3 regions of the Arthrobacter sp. 10N410 genome follow, and region 1 is predicted to be linked to each of the others. Evidence: riboswitches for the same ligand, from Rfam matches in the RefSeq annotation. Region 1 holds a riboswitch; each other region holds the start of a gene.
The links. A riboswitch is a leader RNA that binds a small molecule or an ion and turns the genes downstream of it on or off. The one in region 1 is predicted to bind thiamine pyrophosphate.
Positions count from the first base shown of each region.

Region 2: linked by a shared signal. The riboswitch ahead of AC1DB8_RS05255 (bifunctional hydroxymethylpyrimidine kinase/phosphomethylpyrimidine kinase) and the one ahead of AC1DB8_RS00185 (ECF transporter S component) in region 1 are both predicted to bind thiamine pyrophosphate.
Region 3: linked by a shared signal. The riboswitch ahead of thiC (phosphomethylpyrimidine synthase ThiC) and the one ahead of AC1DB8_RS00185 (ECF transporter S component) in region 1 are both predicted to bind thiamine pyrophosphate.

Region 1 is NZ_JBFTIP010000001.1:37,691-45,375, forward strand. Features, by position in the region: gene AC1DB8_RS00155 (Na+/H+ antiporter subunit D) at 1-1,380, shown strand, start outside; gene AC1DB8_RS00160 (Na+/H+ antiporter subunit E) at 1,377-1,922, shown strand; gene AC1DB8_RS00165 (MrpF/PhaF family protein) at 1,919-2,197, shown strand; gene mnhG (monovalent cation/H(+) antiporter subunit G) at 2,187-2,585, shown strand; gene AC1DB8_RS00175 (DUF4235 domain-containing protein) at 2,607-2,870, opposite strand; gene AC1DB8_RS00180 (heme-degrading domain-containing protein) at 2,907-3,452, opposite strand; TPP riboswitch at 3,599-3,742, shown strand; gene AC1DB8_RS00185 (ECF transporter S component) at 3,812-4,444, shown strand; gene AC1DB8_RS00190 (ABC transporter ATP-binding protein) at 4,458-6,077, shown strand; gene AC1DB8_RS00195 (energy-coupling factor transporter transmembrane component T family protein) at 6,074-6,877, shown strand; gene AC1DB8_RS00200 (UDP-N-acetylglucosamine 1-carboxyvinyltransferase) at 6,974-7,685, shown strand, end outside.
Region 2 is NZ_JBFTIP010000002.1:155,639-163,323, forward strand. Features, by position in the region: gene AC1DB8_RS05250 (Rne/Rng family ribonuclease) at 1-1,885, shown strand, start outside; TPP riboswitch at 2,023-2,120, shown strand; gene AC1DB8_RS05255 (bifunctional hydroxymethylpyrimidine kinase/phosphomethylpyrimidine kinase) at 2,170-3,750, shown strand; gene rplU (50S ribosomal protein L21) at 4,119-4,427, shown strand; gene rpmA (50S ribosomal protein L27) at 4,488-4,751, shown strand; gene obgE (GTPase ObgE) at 4,868-6,457, shown strand; gene proB (glutamate 5-kinase) at 6,447-7,598, shown strand; gene AC1DB8_RS05280 (glutamate-5-semialdehyde dehydrogenase) at 7,625-7,685, shown strand, end outside.
Region 3 is NZ_JBFTIP010000002.1:65,188-72,872, reverse strand. Features, by position in the region: gene AC1DB8_RS04810 (VOC family protein) at 1-649, opposite strand, end outside; gene AC1DB8_RS04805 (amidohydrolase family protein) at 730-1,830, opposite strand; TPP riboswitch at 1,925-2,032, shown strand; gene thiC (phosphomethylpyrimidine synthase ThiC) at 2,001-3,845, shown strand; gene AC1DB8_RS04795 (alpha/beta fold hydrolase) at 3,913-4,647, opposite strand; gene ffh (signal recognition particle protein) at 4,747-6,333, opposite strand; gene AC1DB8_RS04785 (glucose-6-phosphate dehydrogenase) at 6,484-7,685, shown strand, end outside.

The DNA.
Region 1 (7,685 bases):
TTCTCCTCGCTCATGCTGGTGGTGTCCTCGACCGTCAGCCTTGCCGTGCTGGTCTACGCCACCGGGCAGGGCATGGCCGACGGCGACCGCGACGCGCCCGTCTCGATCTTCCACCCCACCTACCTGATCCTGGTGGCGGGCGTGTCCAACGCGTTCCTCTCCGGTGATCTCTTCAACCTCTACGTGGGCTTCGAGATCCTGCTGACCGCCAGCTACGTGCTGATGACCCTGGGCGGGACGGGTCCGCGGATCCGCGCGGGTGTGACGTACGTGGTGGTCTCGGTGGTCTCCTCGGTGCTGTTCCTGATCGCGATCGCCATGATCTACGGCGCCACCGGAACCATCAACATGGCGGACCTTGCCATCAAGCTGATGGATCTGGACCAGGGCACCCGGAACCTGCTGCACGTGCTGCTGCTCGTGGCGTTCGGCATCAAGGCCGCCGTGTTCCCGCTGAGTTTCTGGCTCCCGGACTCGTATCCGACGGCCCCCGCCCCGGTCACCGCCGTGTTTGCTGGCCTGCTCACCAAGGTGGGGGTCTACGCCATGGTCCGGACCGAGACCCTGCTCTTCCCGGGGGACACGTTCAACACCCCGCTGATGGTCGCTGCCCTGCTGACCATGGTGGTGGGGATCCTGGGCGCCCTGGCGCAGAGCGACATCAAGCGACTGCTCTCCTTCACCCTGGTCAGCCACATCGGTTACATGGTGTTCGGCCTGGCGATGTCGTCCGTGGCGGGGCTGGGGGCCGCGGTGTTCTACGTGGCGCACCACATCACCATCCAGACCAGCCTGTTCCTCGTGACCGGCCTGATCGAGCGCCGCGCCGGGAGTTCCTCGGTGGACCGGATCGCCGGGCTGGCCAAGCTCTCGCCGCTGCTGGCGGTGCTGTTCTTCGTGCCGGCCATGAACCTGGCCGGGATCCCGCCGTTCTCCGGGTTCCTCGGCAAACTGGGCCTCCTGCAGGCCGGCGTCGCCCTCGGCACCCCGCTGGCCTACGCACTCGTGGCCGGCGGCGTGCTGACCAGCCTGCTGACCCTGCTGGCCATCGCACGCGTCTGGAACCGCGCCTTCTGGCGCAAGCCCGAGGACGCCGAACATCCCGATCCCGTGCTGCTCGCCGCCCCCGCCGACGCGGCCACCGGCCACCGCGCGGGCCAGCAGAACGTGACCCTGCTGCCGCGGACCATGGTGGGCTCCACTCTGGGCCTGGTGCTGTTCGGGGTGGCGCTGACGGTGTTTGCCGGGCCGCTCTTCCGGGTGGCGGACCAGTCCGCCGGGGAGATGCTGAACCGGTCCGCCTATATCCAGGCCGTGCTTGGGGACGAGGCGCCGGTTCCGGTAATCGCCCAGCCGATGCGGCAGGAGGGCGGCAAATGACACGGAAGAGGGTCTCGCTGCGCCAGGAGCTGCCGCTGCTGGTCTGGCTCGTTATTGTCTGGGGCGCCCTGTGGCAGGACTTCAGCGCCGGAAACCTGCTCTTCGGCGCCCTGATCGCGGTGGTGGTGGCCCGGCTGTTCTACCTGCCGCCGGTGGAACTGGGGGGCCGCTTCAACGTGCTGCGCGCCGTGCCGTTCGCGCTGGTCTTCCTGGCCAAGGTCGTGGCGGCCAGCTTCCAGGTCCTGTACCTGGCCGTGGTCCGTGGTCCGCGGGTGATCAGCGCCGTCATAGCCGTCCCGCTCCGCAGCCATTCAGACCTGCTGGTGACCGCCACGGGACACGTCATCTCCCTGATCCCGGGGTCCGTGGTGGTGGAGGTGGACAGGTCCACGTCCACGCTCTACATCCACGGCATCAATGTCCGAGACGCCGAGGACGCGGCCAAGCTCCGCAAGGAGGTCCGCGACACCGAGGCCGGGCTGATCCGGATCATGGGCACCAGGGCCGAACTGTCCGCACTGAAGCAGGAGGCCGGGGCATGATGCCGCTGGTTTTGACCATTACCGCGGTCGTGCTGTCGCTCGCCGCGGCCGGCGCGATCATCCGCATCGCGCGGGGGCCCTCGCTGCTGGACCGGGTGCTGGCCGCCGACGTGCTGCTGGCCATCCTAGGCGCGGCGCTGTGCATCGACATGGCCGTGAACCGGCACCTGAACAACCTGATGCTGCTGGTGTCCATCTCGATCATCGGCTTTGTCGGTTCGGTGACGGTGGCCCGATTCGTGGCCGACCGGAGGAAGCAGCCCAATGAGTCCTGACACGATTTCCGCCGACGCCGTAATCGACACCGTCTCGGCTGTGTTCATGGTGGTCGGGGCGCTGATGTCCCTCGGCGCGGCCATCGGCCTGCTGCGGTTCCCCGACCTCATGAGCCGGATGCACGCCGCGACCAAGCCGCAGGTGCTGGGGCTTTTCCTGCTGCTCTGCGCCGTGGGGCTGCAGCTGCGCACCTGGTGGGTGTGGCCGGTGCTGGTGGTCGCGTGGATCTTCCAGCTGCTCACAGTGCCGGTCTCCGCCCACATGGTTGGCCGCGCCGGCTACCGCACCAAGCACCTGCACCCCGAGCTGCTGAGCGCCGACGAGCTGGAAGCCGTGGTGCAGCAGGCGGCCGGCAAGCGCGGATTCACGGACGACGACGACGAGTAACGCCGCCGGCGGCGATATGGCTTAGACCAGGTCCTGGGTCTTGGCGAAGCGGGTGATCGCCCGCTGCGTGCCGCGGTTGGCGAGGACCTGGATGATGGCGCTGACCGAGGCCGAAATGAGGGCGAAGGTCAGGGCCTGGCGCAGGGTGGTGGGGACGTCGTCGTCGTGGCCCTTGGGCGGTTTGTTGCCGGTGGTCTTTTCCCAGACGGTGTCGACTACCTTGGTGCCGACGAAGCCGGCGAGGAGGCTGACGCCGGTGCCAAGCAGTTTGATGAAGATGTTCATACTTCGTACTCCTTGCGGGAGGAAACAGGGCTTCCCCTAGCCTAGCGTCCCCGGGCGGCCGAGGATTTCGGTCAGTGCCTCGACCACCAGCTCGTGGTCGTCCTTCTGCGGCAGCCCCGACACCGTGACGGTGCCTACCACCCCGGTTCCGCGCAGGTAGATGGGGAACGAGCCGCCGTGGGCTGCAAACTCCCGCTGGTCGAACCAGGCGTTGTCCTCGATCCTCTGACCGGCAGCACGCGCCCGCAGGCCCACCAGCAGCGACGGGACTTCATACCGCACCGCGGTGCGCTGTTTGGCCTTGATCCAGCGCTCATTGTCCGGGGTGGCGCCCTCCAGTGCGGCGTGGAAGAGGACCTGATCGCCCTTGCTGATGTCGATGGCGATCGGGTAGGAGCGCTGGCGGCCGAGTTGGACCAGGAGGAGGCCCAGGTCCAGCGCGTCGTCCTTGCTGAAGGACCGGAACTGCAGTTCGTCGATTTCGGCCAGGATGCGGCCGATGAGCGCGGCCAGGGATCCCGGCGGCTGTGGTTCCGCGGAGTCCGGGTCGTACTCGGGGGAAGGCACTGGTGCGTCGGTCATGGGACTCAGCTTCCGTTAGGTGGCCGCCGCCGCGCAAGCCCAACTGACTCGCAGTTGTTGCCGTTATGAGCCCTCAAAACGACAACGACTGCGAGTCACTTGGGAGTGCCGCCGGGTGTAAACTGAGCCAGCCCACAAGGGCGATTTAGATACGACAGGGGAGCGCCGCCGTCGGGCATCACTGGAGAAATCCAAGGTAACCGTAGGTGGGCGCTGAGAGTGCGGACAGCCGCAGACCCTCGAACCTGATCCGGTTAGTACCGGCGCAAGGGAGTCGAGTTCTCAGGGTGCCCGGCACCCGTGGCGAAGGCCGCGGTGCCGCCGGAGCACCCTCCCCTCCTGTTCCTCAGGAGGACGATATGACTGACATTTCTGCGAAGCAGACACTGACCACCGGCAAATACAGCTGGCGCGTGGTCGACATTGTGGTGGCCGCGTTGATCGCTGTTGCCGGCGGTGTGATTTTCTGGGCCTGGTCCCAGGGTTCCAACCTTGTTTCCGTCCCGCTCAACGCGGTCTACCCGCCGCTGACCGGGCTCTACGCCGGCGGCTGGATGATCCCGGCGGTGCTGGGCATGCTCGTTATCCGCAAGCCCGGGGCGGCGCTGTTCTGCGAAGCGGTGGCCGCCACCGGCGAGCTGATCATGGGCTCGCAGTACGGCACCACCGTGCTGATCTCCGGCATCCTGCAGGGCCTGGGCGCCGAACTCATCTTTGCCGCGTTCCTGTACAAGAAGTTCAACCTTCCGGTGTCCCTGCTGGCCGGTGCCGGTGCGGGCCTGTTCTGCGGCCTGAACGACTCCTTCCTGCCCTGGGGCTGGAACATCGCGTACGAAACCGGTGACAAGCTCGCCTACATCATCTTCTGCGCCATCTCCGGAGCGGTGATTGCCGGGGGACTGTCCTGGCTCGCCACCCGCGGCCTGGCCAAGACCGGGGTGCTGGCCTCGTTCGGGTCCCGCAAGGCGGCATCGGAACCCGTCTTCTCCTGATGCCCGCACACGCATGAGGTCTGTCGACGACGTACGCCCGGCCGCGGTCAGCGCCCGCGGCTGGGGCTGGCGGCACGCCGGCCGGGCCCGGCCCGCCGTGAGCGGCCTGGACCTGGACATCCGTCCGGGCGAGCGCGTGCTGTTGCTGGGCCCGTCCGGCGCCGGCAAGTCCACGCTGTTGCACGCCCTGGCCGGTGTGCTGGGGGACAGCACTGCGGCAGCCGCGTCCGCTGCTGCTTCCGCTGATGCCGAGGACTCCGATGAGACCGGCAGCCTGCTGATCGACGGAGCCCCGCCCAGGGCCCGGCGCGGGCGGGCCGGGCTGATGCAGCAGGACCCGGAGACCCAGGTGGTGCTGTCGCGGCTCGGCGACGACGTGGCCTTCGGGGCCGAAAACCTCTCGGTGCCCCCGGCGGACATCTGGCGGCGGGTGGGGGAGGCGCTCGACGACGTCGGGCTGGGCGGCCTGCCGCTGCATCACCCGACGTCGTCGCTCTCCGGAGGCCAGAAGCAACGGCTGGCGCTCGCCGGGATCCTCGCGATGCGGCCCGGGCTGCTGCTCCTCGATGAGCCCACCGCCAACCTTGACCCGGCCGGTGTCCTGGAGGTCCGCGACGCCGTGGGACGGTGCCTGGACAAGACCGGGGCCACCCTGGTGGTGGTGGAGCACCGGGTTGCTGTCTGGAAAGACCTTGTGGACCGGATCGTCGTGCTGCAGCCCGGATCCGCCACGGACTCCGCCGTGCTGCTGGACGGGCCCCCGGACCTGGTCCTGGAGCAGGCGCGGGACATGCTCATCTCCGCCGGCGTCTGGGTGCCGGGCCATGTGCCCGCCACCCGGGCCCGCCGCGGCCGAACAGGACCGGAAGGGGACGCCGGGGCCGGCCAGCTGCTGCTGGCCGCAGAGGAACTGGCCGTGTCCCGCGAACGGCCCCGCCGCACCGGTTTGCTGCGGGGCTTCAGCACGGTAACACCCGTCCCGGTGCAGTCCGGCATCACGGCCCGGGTCCGGTCCGGCCAGGCGTTGACCGTCACCGGCCCCAACGGTTCCGGGAAGTCGACCTTCGCCCTGACCCTGGCAGGCCTGCTCTCCCCGGTCTCCGGCGCGGTGTCCGCCACCACCGAGCTGAGCGCCGGCGCAGGCATCGATCCGTACAAATGGAGGGCCCAGCAGTTGATCGCCAGGATCGGCACGGTGTTCCAGGAACCCGAGCACCAGTTCGTCACCGGCAGGGTGCTGGACGAACTGATGTTCGGTCCCCGTCAGCTGGGCCGCGGCGAAGAACGGGTCGAGGAGCTGCTGGAACGGCTCCGGCTCCGCGAGCTCGTGGATGCCAACCCCTACACGCTCTCCGGCGGCGAGAAACGGCGGCTCTCCGTGGCCACCGTGCTGGCTGCCCACCCGCAGGTGCTGGTGCTGGACGAACCCACCTTCGGCCAGGACGCCAACACCTGGGCGGAACTGGCCTCCTTCCTCTCCGAGCTTCTCGACGCCGGGACCGCGGTGGTCTCGGTGACCCACGACGCGGAGTTCAGCGAGGTCCTGGGCGGCACCGAGCTGAAGCTCGGCGCACCGCAGTCGGGCGCGCCGGGACTACCCGGCAGGACGAATCCGGGGGTGGCGGCGCCATGAGGGACGCCCTGACCCTGCGCGGAAACCACGCTCTGCTGACCCGCGCCAACCCGCTGGCGAAATTCTCCGGCGTCGTGCTCATCACGGTCGCGCTGGCGCTGTCCATCGACTGGGTGTCCGCGTCCGTGGCGCTCGCCTTCGAACTGCTGCTGTTCCCGCTGGCGGGCCTGACCCTGGCCCTGCTCTGGCAGCGCGGCTGGCCGCTGATCCTCGCGGCCGCCGTGGGCGGCTGGAGCACCGCGATCCTGGCCCCGGACCACGGCAGGATACTGCTCGACGTCGGCGTCTGGTCCATCAGCGAGGGCTCGCTGCAGCTCGGGCTGGGCTTCCTGCTGCGCGGCCTCGCGATCGCGCTACCGGCGGTGCTGCTGATGAGCTGCACCGACCCCACGGACCTGGCCGACGCCCTGGCGCAGCAGGCGAAGCTGCCGCACCGTTTCGTGCTCGGCACCCTGGCCGCGATGCGGCTGGTGGGGCTCATGGCCGAGGAATGGCAGACCATCGGCATGGCCCGGCGAGCCCGCGGTGTCGGCTCGCACGGAAACCCGGTGCAGCGGCTCAGGGCCACGCTGGGGCAAAGCTTCGGGTTGATGGTCCAGGCCGTCCGCCGCGCCTCCCGGCTCGCCGTGACCATGGAAGCACGGGGCTTTGGCGGCGCGCAGCGGACCTGGGCCCGGAAGGCGACGTTCAGCCGGCTGGACGCGTGGGTGGTTCTCGGGGGCCTGCTGATCTCAGGTGCCGCCGTGGCCGCAGCCGTCGCTGCCGGGACGTGGAACATGGTGTTCCTCGGCCAGCAGTAGCCGCTACATATCGCACGAGATGGATATTCTGTGAGCTTTATTGCAGTTCTGGGGATTTGGCCCGTCAAAATAGCTCATCCGTGATATTTATTGCATATGACTCAACAGACTGCTGAATATGTCGGCGCCGTACTCCGGGACGCCCGCGGCGAGAAGGGCTGGACCCAGGGACAGCTCGCGGCCGAGCTGGGAACCAGCCAGAGCGCCATCGCCCGGATGGAGCAGGGCAAGCAGAACCTGAGCCTGAAAATGATTGAGCGGCTCGAATCCATTTTCGGCCGCGCCATCGTCAAAGTCGGCCGGCCGCAGATGACCCACCTGCGGGTGGAGGGCGGCCGCACGCTCTCCGGCGCCGTGGACGTCAACAGCAGCAAGAACGCCGGCGTCGCGCTGCTGTGCGCGAGTCTCATCAACCGCGGCACCACCGTCCTGCGGCGGCTGGCCCGGATCGAAGAGGTCAACCGGATCGTGGAGGTCCTGACCAGCATCGGCGTCGAGTGCACCTGGCTCGACGCGAACGACCTGCAGATCCGCCGACCGGCCGTGCTGGACCTCGACTCGATGGACGTCGAGGCCGCCCGCCGCACCCGCAGCGTCATCATGCTCCTCGGCCCGTTGCTCGATGAGTCCAGCGAATACCGGCTGCCCTACGCCGGTGGCTGCGACCTTGGCACCCGCACCGTGGAGCCGCACATGCAGGCCCTGCGCCAGTTCGGCCTCAGCGTCGAGGCGAAGTCCGGCTTCTACAGCGTGCAGGCACCGCCCGCAGACGGCCACGACCGTTCCTTCGTCCTGAGCGAGCGCGGCG
Region 2 (7,685 bases), on a different contig from region 1:
GCCCGGCGGTTCCATGACCGGCATCTCCCGCAAGCTGCCCGACGTCGAACGCAACCGGCTCAAGCGGATCCTCAAGGACCGCCTGCCGGAAGACGCCGGTGTCATTGTCCGCACCGCGGCCGAGGGCGCTTCGGAAGAAGAGCTGACGCATGACATCAACCGGTTGCGAGCCCAGTGGGAGGGCATCGAAAGCCAGTCCACGTCCACCAAGATCCTCGCCCCCGAGCTGCTCTACGGCGAACCTGACCTGACCATCAAGGTGGTCCGCGACGTTTTCAACGAGGACTTCTCCAAGCTGATCGTCTCCGGCGAGGAAGCCTGGGACACCATCGAGGCCTACGTCACCTACGTGGCACCGGACCTGGTGGGCCGGCTTGAGAAGTGGACCAAGGACACAGACATCTTCGCTGCGTGGCGCATCGACGAGCAGATCCACAAAGCACTGGACCGCAAGGTCTTCCTGCCCTCCGGCGGCTCGCTCGTGATCGACCGCACCGAAGCCATGACCGTGGTGGACGTCAACACCGGCAAGTTCACCGGCAGCGGCGGCAACCTCGAGGAAACCGTCACCAAGAACAACCTCGAAGCGGCCGAGGAAGTCGTCCGGCAGCTGAGGCTGCGTGACATCGGCGGCATCATCGTGATCGACTTCATCGACATGGTGCTGGAATCCAACCGCGACCTCGTGCTGCGACGCATGGTGGAGTGCCTAGGCCGGGACCGGACCAAGCACCAGGTTGCCGAGGTGACCTCGCTGGGCCTCGTGCAGATGACCCGCAAGCGGATGGGCACCGGGCTGCTCGAAGTCTTCGGCGAACAGTGCGAGGCCTGCGCCGGCCGCGGCATCGTCACCCACGACGAGCCCGTGGAACACCGCCGTGCCAACACCGTCGCCGCAGAACACCACGTCCCGCGGACCGAGCACCAGCCCGCCGCACGCAGTGAGCGCAAGCGTCGCCGCGGCAAGGGCGGCCAGGGCGGCGAAGCCATGCCGTCCGCACCCGTCGCCGTGCACGCCGAGCCCACCGAGGCGGAGCGCCACGCCAAGGCAGAGGCGACGCGCGCCGCGCTGGCCAACATCGCCGCCGCGGCGCACGCTGCCCACCTGCACGACGGTGAAGCGACAGCAGCTCCCGACGCCGAAACCCGCCAGGCCGCGCTCGACGCCGCCGTGGAACTCGCTTCGTCGGAGGAGGCAGCGGGTCGTCCCGCGGCCGTGCTGACCTTCGGCGGCGAACAGGTTGCCTTGCCCTTCGTCGAGCACGCCGAGGAAACCCCGCAGCCCGCGCTGACCCTGGACCTGCTGACCGAAGCGTTCGCCCACCTGGGCGACGCCGAGACCGGCAAGCCAGCCGCCGCGGCTCCGGTTGCCGAGTCGCCCGCAGCCGAGGTTCCCACGGCCGAGCACGCGGCGGAGCACGCTGCGGAGCACGCTGCGCCTGCAGCTGCAGCGCCGTCCCGCGCCACCCGGGGCCGCGGCCGCGCCAGGACGGCGCGGATCCAGCCGCCGAGTGTACGTACCGCCGAGGCCCAGGCCCCGGCCCGCCAGGAAGCTGCGAAGGCCCCTGCGGCCCAGGCGCCGGCCCGCCAGGAAGCCGGCAAGGCTCCTGCGGCCCAGGCCCCGGTACGCCAGGAAGCCCGCAAGGCCCCTGCGGCCCAGGCCCCGGACACCACCGGACCCCGACGGGTGCGCCGGAACCGGAGCGCCAGCCGAGCCCAGGGCGCCGCCAACGAGACGTCCGTGCAGCAGCGCGAGACCGCTCCGTCGGTTGAGGCCGTCTCAGTCCATGAGGCCAAGGCCCCGGAGCCGGCAAAGGTGGCCGCCAAGCCCGCCGCCAACGAGCCGATCATCCTCGGCGTCGGCGTCCCGGCGTCGGAGCTCTAGGACCCAGCAGGCACCACCACTCGCGGGTTCCGTCCGGGATCGACGTAACATCACGTCGACCCCGGACGGAACCCGCGAGGGCGTTAAGGGGACAGGCTGAAATTTAGCGGGGTTGCCGGCGAGGAACGCTAGGCTGGGGGACTGACACGGGGTGCCGCGCATCGAGCCGGCTGAGATCCAGACCCGTTGAACCTGTCCGGTTAGCACCGGCGAAGGGATGTCTCTTGTCTTCAACAACCCAGCCTGCATCGACGCAGCCTGCATCTAGCCGAACGTCAGCCTTCCTGCAGTCCGTCTTCCCGGAGCCCGACGGCGGGGCCTCAACGCCGCCGCGGATTCCGCGGGTGCTGGCCATCGCGGGCTCGGACCCCTCCGGCGGCGCCGGCATCCAGGCCGACCTGAAGAGCATTGCCGCGAACGGCGGCTACGGGATGGCTGCCATCACGGCACTGACCGCCCAGAACACCCAGGGCGTCCGGTCGGTGCATGTACCGCCGGCAGCGTTCCTGACCGCCCAGCTGGAGGCCATCAGCGACGACATCACCATCGACGCCGTCAAGATCGGTATGCTCGGCGACGACTCGGTGATCGACGCCGTCCGGGCCTGGCTCGAAAAGGTGCGCCCCGGCGTCGTGGTCCTGGACCCGGTGATGGTGGCCACGAGTGGCGACCGGTTGCTCCAGGAATCGGCCGAGACCGCGCTGCGGGCCCTCTTGCCACTGGCGGACCTCATCACCCCGAACCTGGCCGAGCTGGCCATGCTGCTGGGCGAACCGCCCGCCGCGGACTGGGCCAGCGCGCTGGAACAGGGCAAGCGGCTCGCGGCCCTGGCCGGCACCACGGTGCTGGTCAAGGGAGGCCACCTGCCGGCCGGCGGAGCCCCGGCCGGCGGAGCCCAGAGCGACTGCGCCCAGAACGACGGCGGTTGCCCGGACGCGCTCGTCAACACCGGGGGAGTGCTCGGCCAGGAGACGGTGGTGGTGCCCGGCGAGCGGATCGACACCCGCAACAGCCACGGCACCGGCTGCTCCTTGTCCTCGGCGCTGGCCACGGTCCAGGCCAGGACGGGGGACTGGGAGGCAGCGCTGCGGGAGGTCAAGCCGTGGCTGCTGGGTGCGTTGCGGGATGCCGGCCGCCTGGAGGTCGGATCCGGCAACGGACCCGTGCACCACTTCCACCACCTGCAGCACGCTGCGGCACCCCAGCTTCCTGCCGAGGGCGAGTTCGCCGCGCTGCTGGCAGGGCACGCGGCGGACGGGCTGGACGCGATCTACGGCCTGGACTTCATTCGGGGGCTCGCGGACGGTACCTTGCCGGAACCCGAGTTCGCCTACTACCTCGGCCAGGACGCCCTGTACCTCAACGGCTACTCCCGGGTGCTGTCCCGCGCGGCGGCCCTGGCGCCGTCGGAAGCCGAACAACTCTTCTGGTCCCGCTCGGCGCAGCAGTGCCTCGAAGTCGAATCCGAACTGCACCGGAACTGGCTGGCCGGCCGCGCCGTCGAGACCCAGCTGGGACCGGTGACCAAGGCGTACGTGGACCATCTGCACGCGGCATCGCTCGCCGGCAGCTACGGCGTGCTCGTGGCCGCGGCGCTGCCGTGCTTCTGGCTCTACGCGGAGGTCGGCGCCACGCTGCATCGCGAGTTCCTCGCTGCCGGCGCACCGGCAACGCATCCCTACGCGGAGTGGCTGCGCACCTATGCGGACGAGGCCTTCGCGGAGGCGACGCGGCAGGCGATCAGGTACACGGACGCGGCGGCCCGTAAAGGCTCCGAGGCGGAACGCAGCGCCATGGCGGTGGCGTTCAGGCAGTCCTCCCGCTACGAGGTGGAGTTCTTCGACGCGCCGAGGCTGCACGCCTAAGCCGCGCTACGCGAAGCAGCCGGTAGGATAGTTGGGCGCGGTTCCGGAAGTCGCTGCGGCACCATAACTTTGGCCCCCGGGCGCAGGGTGTGGCGTCCGTCACGCACTACCTGCCGGGACCAGCCTCGTTTGCGGCCGAAGGCAAAATTAGCGTAGTCTAGATCTTCGGTGCTTACGCCAACACTTGGGTTATGACCTTGAGGAACAGTTCACCCGTACTACGGGCAGGACTTTTCCGCAGGATAGCTCATGGGTTCCCCCGGGGAATCCACCGGCGTTGAGGCACAGCGTGAGCCGGTCCAAGCATTTTGGGCCCCAGGTTCCGCACGCAAATCTAGTAATAAACGTCGAGAGAAGTGAGTTCCCCAGTGGTGTACGCGATTGTCCGCGCAGGCGGCCGCCAAGAGAAGGTTTCCGTTGGAGACTTCGTTACCCTGAACCGCGTCCCCGGTGGAGCCGGCAGCACCTTTGAGTTGCCCGCACTGCTCCTGGTGGACGGTGACAAGGTCACGTCTGCAGCCAAGGACCTGGCCAAGGTAACGGTTACGGCTGAGATCCTCGAAGACCTCCGTGGTCCGAAGATCGTCATCCAGAAGTTCAAGAACAAGACCGGTTACAAGAAGCGCCAGGGTCACCGTCAGGAACTGACCAAGGTCAAGATCACCGGTATCAAGTAACTAACGTTACTGTTCAGGTTTTCAGCAGATTCCCCAGAATTTTAAAGGCAGGCATTTCAAATGGCACATAAAAAAGGCGCGAGCTCCACTCGCAACGGTCGTGACTCCAACGCCCAGTACCTCGGCGTCAAGCGCTTCGGCGGCCAGGTAGTTTCCGCAGGCGAGATCATCGTCCGCCAGCGTGGCACCCACTTCCACCCGGGCGCCGGCGTTGGCCGCGGCGGCGACGACACCCTGTTCGCACTGACCCCCGGCGCTGTCGAGTTCGGCACCCGCCGTGGTCGTCGCGTTGTGAACATCGTGGCTGCTGCAGCTGCAGAGTAACAACAAGTTCTAAATCGGTGGGGCGGACCAGTAGGTCCGCTCCACCGGTGTTTTAACCGCATTACAATCATCTTGGGCCCCTTGCGGGCCCGAGGAACAGCACTGAGGAGATCCACGTGGCGAGCTTTGTAGACCGGGTAGTACTGCACGTATCCGGCGGTACCGGCGGCCATGGCTGTGTCTCCGTCCACCGCGAGAAGTTCAAGCCCCTCGGCGGTCCCGACGGCGGCAACGGCGGCAACGGCGGCGACGTCATCCTGCGCGTGGATCCCCAGACCACCACCCTGCTCGACTACCACCACGCCCCGCACCGGCACGCCACCAACGGCGGCCCCGGCATGGGTGACTGGCGCGGCGGCAAGAACGGCGAGACCCTGGTCCTGCCCGTGCCCGAGGGCACGGTCGTCAAGAGCAAGGACGGCACCGTCCTGGCCGACATGGTGGGCGAAGGCACCGAGTACGTCGCCGCTGCCGGCGGCATCGGCGGCCTCGGCAACGCCTCGCTGTCCTCGCAGAAGCGCCGGGCCCCCGGCTTCGCGCTGCTGGGCATCGAGGGCGAATCCAGCGACATCGTCCTGGAGCTGAAGTCCATCGCGGACATCGCCCTGGTCGGCTTCCCGTCCGCCGGCAAGTCCAGCCTGATCGCCGCGATGTCCGCCGCGCGGCCCAAGATTGCCGACTACCCGTTCACCACCCTGATCCCCAACCTCGGCGTCGTCCAGGCCGGCGACGTGCGCTTCACCATCGCCGACGTCCCGGGCCTGATCGAAGGCGCCAGCGAAGGCAAGGGCCTGGGCCATCACTTCCTGCGCCACGTCGAACGCTGCGCCGCGCTCGTGCACGTGCTGGACTGCGGCACGCTGGAATCGGACCGTGACCCCCTGTCGGACCTCGCCGTGATCGAAGCCGAGCTCGAAAAGTACGCCGTGGACATGAGCTACGCCGGCACCGACGGTGAAGTCGTGCCGCTGAACCACCGCCCCCGCCTGATCGCCCTGAATAAGGTCGACTTGCCGGACGGCAAGGACATGGCCGAGTTCGTCCGCCCGGAACTCGAAAAGCGCGGCTACAAGGTCTTCGAAATCTCCGCCACGAGCCACGAGGGACTCCGCCAGCTGGGCTTCGCCATGGCCGAGATCGTCAAGGCCGCCCGCGACGCCGTGGCCGCCACGCCGCCGAAGGTCCAGGCCCCCGTGCTGCGCCCGCGCGCCGTCAACGAGAGCGGGTTCACGATCCGCCGCGAGGAAAAGAACCTGGAGCCGCTGTTCCGCGTGCTCGGCGAGAAGCCCGTGCGCTGGGTCAAGCAGACCGACTTCACCAACGAGGAAGCCATCGGCTACCTCGCTGACCGCCTCGCTAAGCTCGGCGTCGAGAACGAACTGTTCAAGCAGGGCGCCAAGCCCGGCGACATGGTGGTCATCGGCGAGGACGACGGCGTCGTCTTCGACTGGGAGCCGACCATGATGGCCGGCGCCGAACTGCTGGCCTCCCCGCGCGGCACCGACGTGCGCTTCGCGGACATCGGCGACCGCCCCACCCGTGGCCAGAAGCGCGACGAGCAGCAGGAACGCCGCGACGCGAAGGCCGCTGCCCGGGCCGAGCTGGAGGCCGAGCGCAAGGCCGGCATCTGGACCGAGTCGGTCAGTGCCCGCCGCGCCCCGCAGCCGCTCAAGGAGAGTGGACTCGGCGAAGCCGATGACGAGTAACGCCGTCGTCGTGCCCGGAGCGGCGGCGGTCCCCAGCCGCACCCTGCTCTCCGGCGCCCGCCGAATCGTGGTCAAGGTCGGGTCTTCCTCGCTGACGTCCATCAAGGGCGGCATCGCCGAGGAAGCCCTGAGCGACCTAGCCGACGCCCTCGCGCACAAGCGCAACGCGGGCACCGAGATCATCCTGGTCTCCTCCGGGGCGATCGCCGCCGGGTTGGCACCGCTGGGGCTCGAAAAACGCCCTCGGGACCTCGCCACCCAGCAGGCCGCCGCGAGCGTGGGCCAGGGCCTGTTGATGGCCCGCTACACCCACGCCTTCGGCGCACACGGCGTCACGGTGAGCCAGGTGCTGCTGACCGCGGACGATTTCATGCGCCGCAGCCAGCACACCAACGCCTTCCGCGCCCTGGACCGGCTGCTGAACCTTGGCGTCGTCCCCGTGGTCAACGAAAACGACACTGTCGCGACCCACGAGATCCGCTTCGGCGACAACGACCGGCTCGCGGCCCTCGTGGCCCACCTGGTCCGTGCCGACGCCCTCGTGCTCCTCTCCGACGTCGATTCGCTCTACGACGGGCCGCCCTCGCACGGCGCCAAGCGGATTGCCCACGTCTCCGGCCCGCACGACCTCGAAGGCATCTCGATCGGCAGCACCGGCAAGGCCGGAGTCGGCACCGGCGGAATGGTCACCAAGGTCGAGGCCGCATCCATCGCCGCCGGCTCCGGGATCAGCGCCCTTGTGACCTCCACCGCGAACGCCGCTGCCGCGCTGGCGGGGGAGGACGTGGGAACCTGGTTCTCCGTCAACGGCGCCCGCAAGCCAATCCGGCTGCTCTGGCTTGCCCACCTGGCATCCGTGCAAGGCACTTTGGTACTCGACGACGGCGCCGTCCGCGCCGTGCGCGACCGCCACACCTCGCTGCTGCCGGCCGGGATTACCGCCGTGCGCGGGGACTTCGAAGCCGGCGACGCCGTAGAGATGGTCGGCACCGACGGGACCGTGATCGCCCGCGGCCTGGTGAACTACGGGGCCGCCGAGCTGCCCCAGATGCTCGGCCGCTCCACCCGTGAACTCGGCAAGACGCTGGGCCGCGGCTATGACCGTGAAGTTGTTCATGTTGACGACCTGGTGCTGGTCTAAGCTGCCGCCTCGCCTAAACTTGGAGCATGACTGAGGCCCTGACTTCGCACCCCGACCTGCCGGTTCACGACGCGCCCTCCGGGGGCC
Region 3 (7,685 bases), on a different contig from region 1:
CGGCTGAGACGAAGAGCGCCTGGCCGTGCCAGCCCGCGGTCTTCTCAAAGCCGAGGGTGCCGACGTAGAAGTCGTGCGCGGACTGCACGTCGCCGACCTGCAGGTGGACGTGCCCGACGCCGGCGTCGGCCTCGCGCTGCCCGGCGAGCGACGCCTCGGTGAGGTGCTGCTCGAGGTAGCGCTGCGGCGGCAGGGCCAGGCTGTCCATCACGACGTTCTTGCCGTCCCAGGACCAGGCTTCGCGGGGGCGGTCCCAGTAGAGCTCGATACCGTTGCCCTCCGGGTCATTGAAGTAGAAGGCCTCGCTGACAAGGTGGTCGGCGCTGCCGGTGAAGGATTGCGGCTCATACTGCGCGGCGGACGCGACGGTGGCGGCCAGCGAGGGCTGGTCCTCAAAGAGAAGGGCGGTGTGGAAGAGGCCGGCTTCGCCGCGGGAGGGCAGGTTCAGCCCGGGTGCCGGTGCCAGGTGGACCAGCGGCTTGAGCTTGCGTCCGAGGTAGAGCCCGCCGTCCTGCTCGGCAACGATGTCGAGGCCGAGGGCGCGCTGGTAGTAGTCCGTCATCAGCTTCATGTCGCCGACCTTGAGCATCACGGTGCCCATGGTGAGTTCGGCAGGAAGGAGATCCTGGGTGCTGGCTTCTACGGTCATTGAAACGCTCCGGTGGTTCTGTGGCCCCCGACCTTCGGCGACCCTCGTAGAGTTAAATTACTTGAAGCTTCAATTTATTCCTAATGGCCGGGGATGCTCCCCTGTACCAGTTCGCCGCGGAGCACGATGCCCCTGAGCTCGCGCAGGGTGCCGAGATTCCCGCGCGGATCCTCGGCGCAGACCAGGACGTCGGCACTGGCACCTTCTGTGATCGCGTCGGCTCCGAGCCAGTCGCGGGCGGCCCAGGCCCCTGCGTCGAGGGCGGCGCCGGCGGGGAGCCCGGCGCCGTGCAGGGCCTCAAGTTCGTCGACGATGCGCCCGTGCTTGATCACACTCCCCGCGTCCGTCCCGGCGTAGATGGCGACCCCGGCCTCATACGCCTCGAGGATCCGTTCGGCGCGGCGTTCCCAGAGCCCCAGCATGTGCGCCGCGTAGCGGGGGAACTTTGCCTTGGCCTGGGCCGCGATGTCCGGGAAAGTGGCGATGTTGATTAGGGTGGGGACAATCGGGACACCCTGTTCGACGAAGCGCGGCAAGTGCCGGGGAAGCAGCCCGGTTCCGTGTTCGATGCAGTCGATGCCGGCGTCGAGCATGTCATCGAGGGTGTCCTCCGCGAAGCAGTGCGCCGTGACGCGGGCGCCTTCGTCGTGGGCGGCCCGGACCGCGTCCCTGACGCTCCGGGCCGGGAAACTCGCAGCGAGGTCGCCGGCGTCGCGGTCGATCCAGTCCCCCACCAGCTTGACCCAGCCGTCCCCCGCGCGGGCCTGCTTGCGTACGGCCTCCACGAGGTCCTCGGGTTCCACCTCGACGGCGAAGCCCCGCAGGTACCGCCGCGTCCTGGCGATGTGCCGCCCGGCGCGGAGAATGCGTGGCAGCTCGCGCCGTTGCTGGATCCAGCGGGTGTCATGAACGGCGCCGGCGTCGCGGACCAGCAGGGTACCGGCGTCGCGATCGGTCAGGGCCTGCCGCTCGGCAACGTCCTCGGGAACATCCCCGCCGGGTCCGAGCCCGATATGGCAGTGCGCATCGACCAGCCCGGGGATCACCCAACCGTCCAGGACCAGGTCCGGCGCGGCCGCGGGGCGCCGGAAGGTCAGGCGGCCGTCCACGGCCCACAGCCCGCGCCGCTCTTGGTCGGCTCCGGTGAGGACCGGGCAGCTGAACTCGATGATGCCGCTCATGGCCTAAAGCCTAATCCGCATCGCGATCCGCGGGCCAAGCCCGCCCAGCCCCCCAGCCCCTCGACGGCTTCCCGTCGGGCTGTGGTAGCTTCGTCTACGACCACACGGGTGCCCTTGCAGGGGCTGAGATCGGGCTGACGCAGCCTGCGACCGTTGAACCTGTCCGGGTAATGCCGGCGAAGGAAGTGAGTATCTCTTTGAGCGCAACAAATCCACAGCAGAGCCCTGCCCAGAATGGGAACAGCGCCGCAGCAGCTACCGTGAAGCAGTCCCTGAAGTCGCATGCCCTCGCGTACGTCGAGGACGGCGGGATCCGCGTCCCGGTAACCGAAATCGCCCTGGCACCGTCCCCTGGCGGCGTCGGGAATCCTCCGTTCCGGGTCTTCCGCACCGCGGGCCCGGGCAGCGACCCGGTGGTGGGACTCGCCGCTTTCCGCCGTGACTGGATCGCCGGGCGCGCGGACACGGAGCCGTACAGCGGCCGGGAACGCACTCTGCTCGACGACGGCAAGTCCGCGGTCAGGCGCGGCGCCGCCTCGGCTGAATGGCGGGGCGCACCGCCCGAGCCGCGTCGCGCCGTCGAAGGCCGAACGGTTACCCAGATGCATTATGCGCGGCACGGCATCGTGACACCGGAGATGCGTTTCGTCGCGCTGCGGGAGAACTGCGACGTCGAGCTTGTCCGCGGCGAAGTCGCCGCCGGCCGGGCCATCATCCCAAGCAACATCAACCACCCGGAGTCCGAGCCGATGATCATCGGGAAGGCGTTCCTGGTGAAGATCAACGCGAACATCGGCAACTCCGCGGTAAGCAGTTCCATCGCCGAGGAGGTCGACAAGCTCCAATGGGCCACGCAATGGGGGGCGGACACGGTGATGGACCTTTCGACCGGGGACGACATCCATACGACCCGCGAATGGATCATCCGCAACTCGCCCGTCCCCATCGGCACCGTCCCGATCTATCAGGCACTGGAGAAGGTGAACGGCGAAGCAAACGCCCTGACCTGGGAGATTTTCCGTGACACGGTGATCGAACAGTGCGAGCAGGGCGTCGACTACATGACGATCCACGCCGGGGTGCTGCTGCGGTACGTCCCGTTGACCGCCAACCGGGTCACCGGCATCGTGTCCCGCGGAGGTTCCATCATGGCTGGGTGGTGCCTTGCACACCACCAGGAGAACTTTCTCTACACGCATTTCGACGAGTTGTGCGAAATTTTCGCCCGCTACGACGTCGCCTTCTCACTCGGCGACGGCCTGCGGCCGGGGTCGACGGCGGACGCCAACGACGCTGCCCAGTTCGCCGAACTGGACACCCTGGCGGAGCTCACGCAACGGGCCTGGGACTTCGATGTCCAGGTCATGGTGGAGGGCCCGGGACACGTGCCGTTCCACCTCGTCCGGGAAAACGTGGAGCGCCAGCAGGAACTCTGCAAGGGCGCGCCCTTCTACACGCTGGGGCCGCTGGTCACGGATATCGCACCGGGCTATGACCACATCACTTCCGCGATCGGCGCCACCGAGATCGCCCGCTACGGGACCGCCATGCTGTGCTACGTCACGCCGAAGGAGCACCTCGGTCTGCCCAACAAGGACGACGTGAAGACCGGCGTGATCACCTACAAGATCGCCGCCCACGCCGCCGATCTTGCCAAGGGCCACCCCGGAGCGCACGAACGTGACGATGCCCTATCCAAGGCCCGGTTTGAATTCCGTTGGCGGGACCAGTTCGCGCTGTCCCTGGACCCGGTGACGGCTGAGGCATTCCACGACGAGACTTTGCCGGCGGAGCCGGCTAAGACAGCCCATTTCTGTTCGATGTGCGGGCCGAAGTTCTGCTCCATGCGGATCAGCCAGGACATCCGGGACGAATACGGTTCGGCGGATCCCCAGGCAGCCTTGGCACAGCTGGCGGACGGAATGCGGAAGAAAAGCGACGAATTCCTGGCGGCCGGAGGCAAGGTCTACCTGCCCGAGCCCACCGTGGGCGCACAGTCAGCGGCACAGGCCTAGGCACAGGCACGCCCCTAGGCCGCGGCCGGGCGCCTGCCCTGCGGGGTAGGCGTCCGGCCGGCCACTCCTACGACGCGTGGGCGTGCCGGCTGCGGTTGACGTCGGCGATGAACGTGCGGATGGCGCGGTCGCCCTCTTTTGAGTCCTGCGGCCGGTGCCCTCCGGGGGCGGTGCGGTGCAGGGCGCCCGTCTCCCTCAGGTAGCCGGCGATTTCCTCGTAGAGCGGCTCCCAGCCACCGGTAAGGACCAGGGTGGGCACGCCGGGAACGATGTGCAGCGGCGCTTCCCACGGCGGTGCCTGCAGCCGCAGCCGGCGCGCCGCCCGGAGGGCCTCCGGCGTCATGGCTCCCGGGGCGCCGGCGGCGAAGGCACGGCGGACGAATTCCCGCTGGAAGTCGTCGTCGCTGAGGCTGTGCCGGACGTCGAAGAGCGGCTGCATGAGCGCCCGGTGCGCAGCGCTGGCCGGGAGCTCCGCGGTCAAGGACAGGCAGGCCGGCTCCACCAGGGTCAGCGACTGCACCAGGTCGGGGCGTTCGACGGCCGCCATCATCGCCGCGATCGCACCCTGCGAATGGGCCACCACGTGGCCGCCGGCAGCGCCGCGGCCGTCGTCGGCCAGGGCCCGCAGCACAATTGCCGCGTCGGCGGCGAAGTCCGTCTCCTGCGGCTCGGCGACGGCGTCAAAGCCGTGCCGCCGCAGGAACAAGGCGTCGTAGCTCAGCGCCATGCCGTGCTGCTTCGGCCACGCCGCGGCGCCAAAACTGCCGGCCCCGTGGACGAAAACTACGCGCTGCTTGAACATGACCTAAGCCTATGGCACTGGTCCGTCATCGAAGCCGACGACATCCTGACCGCCGAGATACCGGCCCCCGAGGTACTGCCAGCGCCAAGGTGGCTTCCGCTACTTGCTGCCGCCGAGGAACTTGTCGAAACCCTTGGGCAGGTTCAGCTGGGACGGGTCGAATTCCCCGCCCTGCTGGCCGAAGGCCGCACCGGTGGGCACAGCCTTGGGGCCAGCGGCGCGCCGTGCCTCCGCGTCCTTGAGCTCCTGAGCGGCCTTGGCCGGGTTGCCGGAGCGGGCCTTCTTCTTCGGTGCGTTCTTGGCCCCCTTGCGGGCTCCGCCGCCGCCCATGCCGGGCATCCCCGGCATCCCCGGCATACCTCCGCCGGCGGCCATCTTCTTCATCATCTTCTGTGCCTGCGCGAAGCGTTCCAGCAGGCCGTTGACCTCGGAGACGTGCACGCCGGAACCGCGGGCGATGCGGGCGCGGCGGGAGCCGTTGATGATCTTCGGGGCAACCCGCTCGTGCGGGGTCATGGACCGGACAATCGCCTCGACCCGGTCAATCTCACGCTCGTCGAACTGCTCCAGCTGCTGCCGGATGTTCTGCGCGCCCGGCATCATCATGAGCATTTTCTTCATCGAGCCCATGTTGCGGATCTGCTGCATCTGGGCGAGGAAGTCCTCGAGGGTGAAGTCTTCCTGGTCGGCGAACTTCTTCGCCATCCGGGCCGCTTCGTCCTTGTCCCAGGACTTCTCGGCCTGTTCGATCAGGGTGAGCACGTCGCCCATGTCGAGGATGCGCGAGGCCATCCGGTCCGGGTGGAAGAGCTCGAAGTCGTCCAGGCCTTCGCCGGTGGACGCAAACATGACCGGCTTCCCGGTGACCGACGCGACGGACAGCGCGGCACCGCCGCGGGCGTCGCCGTCGAGCTTGGAGAGCACGATGCCGGTGAAGTTGACGCCTTCATCGAAGGCCATTGCCGTGTTGACGGCGTCCTGGCCGATCATCGAGTCGATCACGAAGAGGACTTCGTTGGGGACGATGGCCCGGCGGATCTGGCGGGCCTGTTCCATCATTTCGGCGTCGACGCCAAGCCGGCCGGCGGTGTCCACGATCACGACGTCGTGCAGCGTGCGCTTGGCTTCCTCGACGCCGGCACGGGCGACGGCGACCGGGTCACCGGCAGGGTGGTCCAGCTCGGAGGAGGTGGCCCCCGGGTGCGGGGCAAAGACGGGAACGCCGGCCCGCTGGCCGACAACCTGCAGCTGCGTCACGGCATTGGGGCGCTGCAGGTCGCAGGCGACCAGCATGGGGCTGTGGCCCTGCGCCTTGAGGAACTTGGAAAGCTTGCCGGCGAGGGTGGTCTTACCGGCACCCTGGAGGCCGGCGAGCATGATGATGGTCGGCCCGGTCTTGGCCAGCCGGATCCGGCGGGTCTCGCCGCCGAGGATCTCGACGAGTTCCTCGTTGACGATCTTCACGATCTGCTGGCTCGGGTTCAGCGCACCGGAGACCTCGACGCCGAGGGCGCGCTCGCGCACGCGGGCGGTGAACTCCCTGACCACCGGGACGGCAACGTCGGCGTCCAGCAGGGCACGCCGGATCTCGCGGACCGTGGCGTCAACGTCCGCCTCGGTGAGGCGGCCCTTGCCACGGAGGTTCTTGAAGGTTGCTGTCAACCGGTCAGAGAGTGAATTGAACACGCGCCGTGCACTTCTTTCAGTGGATCTACAGCTGGCGGCCAGTGCGGCACGCCAGAGTCGTGACTGTTTCGCCGGAACGAACTGCCTCGACAACGGGACTCGACTATCTAGGGTACCAAGACCCGCCTTCAAGATGGCATGCTGGCTTAGGTGACCAGTCAACCAACAGTAAAAACCCTGCTCATCCTCGGGGCCTCGGGCGACCTTACCGGCAGGCTGCTGCTGCCGGGCCTGGCCCGGCTGGTGGCGAGGGGCCATGCATCCGGCCTCACCCTGGTGGGCGCGGGCTCGGACGACTGGACTTCGGAACAGTGGCTGGAACGCCTTGAGACCTCCTTCGCCGACGCCAACTCCCAGACCGACTCCAGCGGCAAGCGGGAGCTGAAACGGATCCGCGAAAACACCAGCTACCACCAGCTGGACGTCACCGCCGAAGGGCAGCTGGCCAGCCTCTTGGCGACGCTGGAAGGACCGGTGGCTGTCTATTTCGCCCTGCCGCCGAAGATCAGCCAGCTGGCCTGCGAAGCCCTGACCCCGGAGCAGGTCCCCGCCGGGACCCGGCTGGTGATGGAGAAGCCGTTCGGGTCCAGCGAAGAATCGGCACGGGACCTGAACAAGACCCTGGCCGCACTGGTCCCGGAGGACCACATCCACCGGGTGGATCACTTTCTGGGCAAGGCCACGGTACTGAACATCCTGGGCCTGCGCTTTGCGAACACCTTCCTGGAGCCGGTGTGGAACCGGGACTACGTCGAGAAGGTGGAGATCATCTTCGATGAGGACCTCGCGCTGGAAGGCCGGGCCCGCTACTACGACGGCGCCGGCGCCCTGCGCGACATGATCCAGAGCCACCTGCTGCAAATCATGGCCCTGATGGCAATAGAACCGCCCGCCTCGGTGGACGAGGGGGACCTGCGCGACGCCGTCGCCACGCTCCTGCGGGCCAGCAGCATCAAGGCGCCGTACGCCAAGAACACCCGCCGCGCCCGGTACACGGCAGGCTCCATCGACGGCCGGAAGGTCCCGGACTACGCCAAGGAAGAGGGCGTGGACGCGTCCCGCAACACCGAGACCCTTGCCGAGGTGCAGGTGGACATCGACAACTGGCGCTGGCAGGGCGTGCCGTTCATCCTCCGCTCAGGCAAGGCGCTGGGCGCCATGCGCAAGGAAGCCGTGGTCACGTTCCGGCCGGTGCCGCACCTGCCCAAGGGCTTCACCGGGGTGGACTCCCCCAACCAGCTGCGCATCGGCTTCGGCCCGGACACGCTGCAGTTCGACGTCGACGTGAACGGCCCCGGCAACGTGCTCAGCCTGGACCGGGCCACCCTGAAGGCGGAACTCAGCGCCTCCGA